Regions from separate parts of the Halomonas sp. 113 genome, predicted to be linked through region 2. Evidence: predicted binding sites of a transcription regulator. Region 2 holds the regulator's gene; the other holds the start of a gene.
What was found. The regulator PhoB, encoded in region 2, activates phosphate uptake and scavenging genes when phosphate is short. The targets are predictions, from matches to a motif close to TGTCATANNNNTGTCANA.

Region 1 (3,412 bases), 2.1 Mb from region 2:
CGGATCGGATGGGTAGAAAGCCTGTGCTGCTGGGCGGACTGGTGGTGTTTATGCTGGCAAGTCTTGCTATTACGATGGCGGACAGTTTGCCCACGCTGCTGGCTTGGCGGTTTATTCAAGCGTTGGGAGGCGGGGCCTGCGTGGTCAATTCGGCGGCGATTGTGCGCGACTGCTTTAGCGGGCGCGAGGCCGCCAAAGTGATGTCCACCATGGCGATGATTATGATGCTGGCGCCGCTGGTGGCACCTGCAGTGGGCAGCTTGCTACTGCACGTGGCTGGCTGGTGGCTGATTTTTGTGTTCTTAGCCGTTTACGCAGGCTTTTTGCTCTGGCTGCTAGGAACGCGGTTACCTGAAACCCGCGATATGTCGCTGCCTGCAGCTTCACCACGGCAAGTAATACGCAACTACGCCAGCGTGCTTAAGCATCGTGAAGGCATGGGCTATATCTGTGCGGTAGCGGCTTCCTTTGCGGGCCTGTTTGCCTTCGTGACCGCTTCGCCGTTTCTCTATCTCGACTATTTTGGCCTCTCGCCCGGCACTTATCCGCTAGTGTTTGGGGTCAACGTTGTCGTTATTGCGCTCTCTAATCGGGTCAATATTCATCTGCTCCGCAAGCGAACTCCTCAGCAGAATTTGCGTTTAGGGTTGCTTATACAGCTGGTGGCCGCGCTTGGGTTGGTAGCGGTGACCGCCCTGGACATCGCGTCGCTAGTGATCGTGGTGCCGTTGATTATGCTGTTTACCGGAATGATCGGGCTGATCACGCCCAACGCGATCTCGTCGTTACTGGATCATTTTGGCCATATCAGCGCCACGGCAACGGCGCTGCTGGGCGGGATCCAGTTTACCTGCGGCGCCCTCGCGGGAGTGATGGTAGGGCTGTTCGAGGTAGAGCATCTTTGGCCCATGGTACTCACCATGCTGGGCGCTGCGTTGCTAGGCAATATCGGTGTGCGCAAACTGACTAAAGCACCTGCTGCGGATGAATAGTTTTCAAATAGATAGGGCGTGTGGACAGGGCGTATGGATAGAGCATATGGATAGTTTGAATGGGTAAGTTGAATGGATAGCATGCTGGCTTGGGTCAATATGCCGATGAGCACTTGGTTAGCTTGCTCCGCCGTACTGTTAATGGGTGCTTTTGTGCAGCGCGCTACCGGCTTTGGTTTGGCCATTATTGGCGCACCGCTACTGTTGATGCTAGAGCCTCGTCTGGTGCCGGTCACTCTGGTACTGTTCGGATTTACCGTCTCCCTGATGATGGTGCGTCATTACTGGCACGAGGTGCGCCTGGATTCCATTGGCATGGCGCTAGTGGGGCGCCTTCCCGGCAATGCGCTGGGTATTTGGCTGCTACTCGCCGCCCCCATGTTTGTGTTAGAAAAGCTGATTGCGGTCATCGTCCTGTTTGCGGTACTCGTCACCTTGTGCCGCTTTCAGTTGCCGGTAAACCGAATAACGCTGTTTGGCGCTGGGGTGCTCTCTGGCATTTTTGGCACCGTTGCGGCTATTGGTGGCCCACCCATCGTGCTGCTGATGCACGGCTTACCCACTGATCGTGTGCGCGGCAATCTAGCCGCCTTTTTCATTTTGACCTCTCTATTGACCTTAATCACCCTTGCCTTGGCTGACCAGATTCAGCTTTGGCATTTCCAGGTCGCGCTTACCTTCCTACCTGCAGTATTAATAGGTAACGCCTTGGCAGATACCGTAGCCCACCGTTTAGACCGACGCATGCTGCAAGGTGCCTCGCTGGCGTTATGCACCCTCGCGGCGCTAGGACTTTTGTGGTGATGTAAGGTCGGGTTGCCTCTATGTAACGAAAAATTTTCTACGTTTTGCTCGCTGTCATGAAGTTGTCATGGAACCAGTGCAAGGTATGCCTTGCGAAGGCCAGATCCCTACATGAACAGGAGTATTTCGCATGAACCGTATTCTCAAAACCACCGTTATCGCGGCTGCTGTAATGAGCGTTGCCGGTGTTGCTCAAGCCCGTGATCAAATCCGAATCGTTGGTTCCAGTACCGTTTACCCGTTTGCCAGCTACGTAACGGAAGAGTTCGGTGCGACTACTGGTAACCCGACGCCTGTTATTGAATCGACTGGTTCGGGCGGCGGTTTGCGTCTGTTCTGTAATGGTGTTGGTGAAGGCACACCCGACATTACTAACGCTTCTCGTCGCATGAAAGTGTCTGAGTTTGAGCGTTGTGAAGAGAACGGCGTTACCGATATCACCGAGGCTAAAATCGGTTCTGACGGCATCGTATTGGGTCAATCAAGCGAAAACGATGACATTGCTTTAACCCGCGAACAGATCTTCATGGCGGTAGCTGCCATGGTGCCGGTTGATGGCGAGTTAGTTGAAAACCCCTACACCAACTGGAGCGAGATCGATTCTTCGCTGCCAGACCGTGAAATCTCCATTTATGGGCCGCCGACAACTTCGGGTACCCGCGATGCTTTTGAAGAGCTGGTAATGGAATCTGCGTCTGAGGGTATGGATGTTTACGGCGATGAAGGCTACACCGATATTCGTTCTGACGGTGTTTACATCGATGCCGGTGAAAACGACAACCTGATCGTTCAGCGCCTTTCAGAAGACACCGGTGCCTTTGGTATCTTCGGCTACTCTTTCCTTGAAGAGAATACTGACACGATCAGCGCCGCCAGCATTGATGGCGTCGATCCTGAGGCTGAGGCGATCAGCTCCGGTGACTATCCTATCGCGCGTTCACTGTGGTTCTACGTGAAGAACCAGCACGCTGAAGACGTCCCGCCGATGTACGATTACGTCGATATGTTTATGAGCGAAATGATGATTGGCGATGATGGCTACTTGCGTGATATCGGCTTGATCGTTCTGCCAGAAGGAGAGCGCGAAGAGTGGCGCCAGGCTGTTGCAGATCGCACTTCAATGACAGCAGACGTTCTTAAGTAAGTTGGTAGGTCAGATTAAAAGTGGTCGGCAGCGCAAGCTGCCGACCCGTTATTGTTGATAGGTTTCTTAACCGGTGACCACGTGAGAGAGATGCGATGCAGACCAACCAGCTTCTTCTGATTTTTTGCAGTGCATTATTGCTGCTGGGGCTGCTGGCTTTTTTTGCTGGCCGTTCAAAAGCCACTCGGTTACGTAGCGCGGGTACGGCGATGTTCGCCCAGCCTGACCAATACGCTTGGTTTACAGTACTCTCCACCGCCGGGCCAGCCGTGGTAGTGAGTGCCTTGGGCGCTTTCGTTTTGCTTCTAATGGGCGCCGACATTCCTACGCTTTATCTGCTGGCGGCGAGCTTAGTGATAGCAGCCATCGGGCTACTGGTGAGTCTTAATCAAGTAAAACCCGATTTTCATGCCCGTCAAGCCATTGAGCGGGTCATTCGCATGACCCTGGCTGGGGCAGCGTTAATCTCCAT
Region 2 (3,412 bases):
GATGCGATAGGGCCAGCGCATCATCACAAACGCTTTGCAGTAAAGGCTCGAGTGACAGTGGATGATGATCTTGGCCGCCCTGGTCAATTTCCAAACGCGAGAGCAGCAATAAATCGTTGACCAGATTCTGCATCCGCTGGGTCTGTTCCTGCATTTGCTGAATACTACGTCCCAAGCGCGGCGGAAGCTGGTCGGAGATATCACTGTAGGTTTCCAAATAGCCGGAGAGAACGGTCAGCGGCGTACGTAACTCATGGGAAACGTTGGCGACAAAGTCGCGCCGCATCTGCTCAAGACGATGCAAGCGGGTGATATCGCGAGCCATCACTAAGCGTTCGTCGTCACCGTAGAGGGTAATTTGATACTGCAGGATTCGCCGTTCATCAATCGGTGAGGTGAGCGTTAACGGCTCACTGTAGTTACGCGAATTAAAATAGCTGATAAAGCCTGGGTCGCGCAGCAGGTTGGTAATGTGTTGACCACGATCATGGGCGGTTTGTAGCCCCAGCATGGCGGTGGCGGCGCTGTTCCACCACTCCAAATCACCGTGGCGATCAAGCATGACCACGCTATCACGCATTGCTTCAGACGACTCTTGAATACGTGCCAAAGTAGCCCGCAGACGGCTTTGGGTGATGCGCTGACTTTTTTGATAGCGGTATAAACGATCGAATAGCTCGCCCCACATCCCGCGAGCGGCAGGCGGTTCATCGTTAGGGTGGAGGGTGAGCCACAAATAGAGTTCGCGTAACTGTCGTAAGTGGTAAAACAGGCATCCCGCAAGCCCTGCTGCGAGCCCCAGCCCAGCCGAGCCCAACAGCCAGCCCAAGCAAGTGCCCAGCGTGGCCAGCCACGCTATTCGCCACAGCTCACGACTCCATAAACGCACATTTACACCCGTGCAGAGAAACGGTAACCGGTACCCCGAACCGTTTGGATCAGGTTTTGATGCACGTCACCCAGCGCTTTACGCAAGCGGCGGATATGCACATCGACCGTGCGCTCTTCAACGTAAACATTGCCGCCCCACACTTGGTCAAGCAGCTGGCTACGTGTGTAAGCGCGCTCTTGGTGAGTCATAAAAAACTGCAGCAAACGGTACTCGGTGGGGCCCATTTCCAGCGCTTTGCCGTGGGCACTTACCCGGTGGCTCACCGGATCAAGCAGCAGGCCGTTAATCTCAATCGGGTCTTCAACGCCACGTGGCGTCGCACGGCGCAGCACCGCTTTTAGCCGTGCCACCAATTCCCGGGGTGAAAAGGGCTTGGTGATATAGTCATCGGCACCGGCTTCAAGCCCTTGAATTTTATTATCCTCTTCGCCTTTCGCGGTGAGCATAATAATCGGGATTTCAGCGGTGGTTTCTTCACGCTTTAGGCGTCTCGCCAGCTCAATACCGCTAGTGCCGGGCATCATCCAGTCCAGCAGCAGTAAATCGGGTTGGTGGTCGACCACCATGGCATGGGCATCCTGGGCGTTATCCGCTTCGAGCACGCGATAGTCAGCCATTTCCAGCGCTACCGCGATCATCTCGCGAATCGACGCCTCATCATCGACAATCAGAACGGTCTTGGCGGTCATACCAGAGCCTCACGGTGTTCAAAGAAACTAGTTCAAAGAAAAACAGTTCAAAGATAAACAGATCAATGACATGTCAGTGACGATAACACCATGACTTGATGACAATTACATGACAATCGCCTCGATCAGCCAGCCGCAGGCCACCAACTTAGCGCGATACCGGCAAAAATCAGCAGTCCCGACCAGTGATTATTGAGAAACGCCTGGAAGCAGGCATCCCGCTCCTGGTCGCGAATTAAGCGCTGCTGATGCAGAAAAGTCGCTGCCATTGCCGCTAGCCCTAACCAGAAGAAACCACCTAAACCAACCCACCAGCCTACCCAAGCCAGCAACCCCAGGGTGGCTAGCTGGAGTAAGCCGATAATCAAACGATCCGCATTTCCAAACAGCACGGCCGTCGATTTAATGCCAATTTTTAAATCGTCGTCGCGATCGACCATGGCGTACTGGGTATCGTAGGCCACTGTCCAGCACACATTAGCGCAGAATAGCAGCCATGCTTCCAGCGGCACGTGGCCGAGCACGGCGCCAAAAGCCATCGGAATTGCCCAGGAAAAAGCCGCGCCCAGCACCACCTGAGGAAAGTGGGTATAGCGCTTCATAAACGGATAAATAATCGCCAGCAGCACCCCGCCCAGCGAGAGCAGCACCGTAAACCAGTTGGTCAGTAATACCAGAATAAACGCAGCGGCCACCAGGGCGATAAACAGCAGTTGAGCTTCGGTTTCGCTGATACGGCCCGTCGCTAGCGGACGTTGTTTTGTGCGTTTCACATGCCCATCGAAGTGGCGATCCGCATAGTCATTGACCACGCAGCCCGCAGCGCGCATCACATAAACGCCGGCCACAAAAATCAGCAGCACATTTCGCCCTGGTACACCTTCCGCAGCCACCCATAATGCCCACAGCGTCGGCCACATCAAAAGCCATGTGCCTATCGGCCGATTCAAGCGCATCAGCTGTAAAAAATCTGCCACGCGAGCCCATCCCTTCGGCCGCAACAGTGAACGATCCATGCTTACCTCACGAAGAATAAGATGCAGGCGCTAGCCTAGCGCGAAGGCAGGCCAAGATCATCCGCCATCGCCGTCAAAAAATACTCTTGCACTAATAATGACAGACTGCCGTGCTTACAGCCGTGATAAAAAACAGAGCGCCTTCCCCAGGCACAGCCTTCCTGTATGCCGTTGACGCTAGCAAACTGGGGGGAATGCGTCGTTACTTCCAATGGCCCACGCACTAAACCCGGCTGGCGAAATAGCCAACTACCTAGCGAGCGCTCGCCCAAGCACTCTAGCCGTTGGCCCTTTACCTGTGAGAGCGGGGCGACCGAGCGCGCCACCACCCATGGCGTTCCATCTAAGCACAGCGCCACTTCCCGCAGCCAGGCGTAACGCTTGGCACCAATGCCCAGCGCCTGAGCCTCATCCTGGCGCGGCCAACCAACCCCCTGGCGCAGCAGTCGTACTCGAAACGGCTTCTCGCCACCTGCGACCATTAAGCGGGCGGTTAACGAGTCGGTGGAGGCAACCCACTGCCACCAGGAAGCACTCATCGCCGGGCGCGCCGCATCAATCGGGCGCCAGCGGGAAAATAGAGGAGTTTGCCGAAAAGCAGCAGCCGTCACCGAGTTCTCCAGGGCAATTAACGGGTTGGCTAGTGTAACATGGGCACTGAAAGGCTTTTGTTTCAGCAACTTTTTTAACGACTCGGTTTAGCGCTTCTTTTTTCGCAATCTTATTTAGCAACTTTTTTGGTGTCTGCATGCCCGCCACCCAAACACAAAAAACGTCTTCTCACGCTGCGCTAGTGATTATTGGCACTGGAATGG

Region 1: YERSI8AC_RS14790 (PstS family phosphate ABC transporter substrate-binding protein) is a predicted target of PhoB. The motif match lies at 1,849-1,866, and genes of this name have one in related genera.

Annotation. Positions count from the first base shown of each region.
Region 1 covers NZ_LR881453.1:3,122,398-3,125,809, reverse strand. Annotated here, with positions in the region: gene YERSI8AC_RS14800 (multidrug effflux MFS transporter) at 1-992, shown strand, start outside; gene YERSI8AC_RS14795 (sulfite exporter TauE/SafE family protein) at 1,065-1,796, shown strand; gene YERSI8AC_RS14790 (PstS family phosphate ABC transporter substrate-binding protein) at 1,927-2,940, shown strand; gene pstC (phosphate ABC transporter permease subunit PstC) at 3,036-3,412, shown strand, end outside.
Region 2 covers NZ_LR881453.1:5,250,574-5,253,985, forward strand. Annotated here, with positions in the region: gene phoR (phosphate regulon sensor histidine kinase PhoR) at 1-889, opposite strand, end outside; gene phoB (phosphate regulon transcriptional regulator PhoB) at 892-1,581, opposite strand; gene ubiA (4-hydroxybenzoate octaprenyltransferase) at 1,707-2,597, opposite strand; gene YERSI8AC_RS24425 (chorismate--pyruvate lyase family protein) at 2,633-3,208, opposite strand; gene YERSI8AC_RS24430 (NAD(P)/FAD-dependent oxidoreductase) at 3,346-3,412, shown strand, end outside.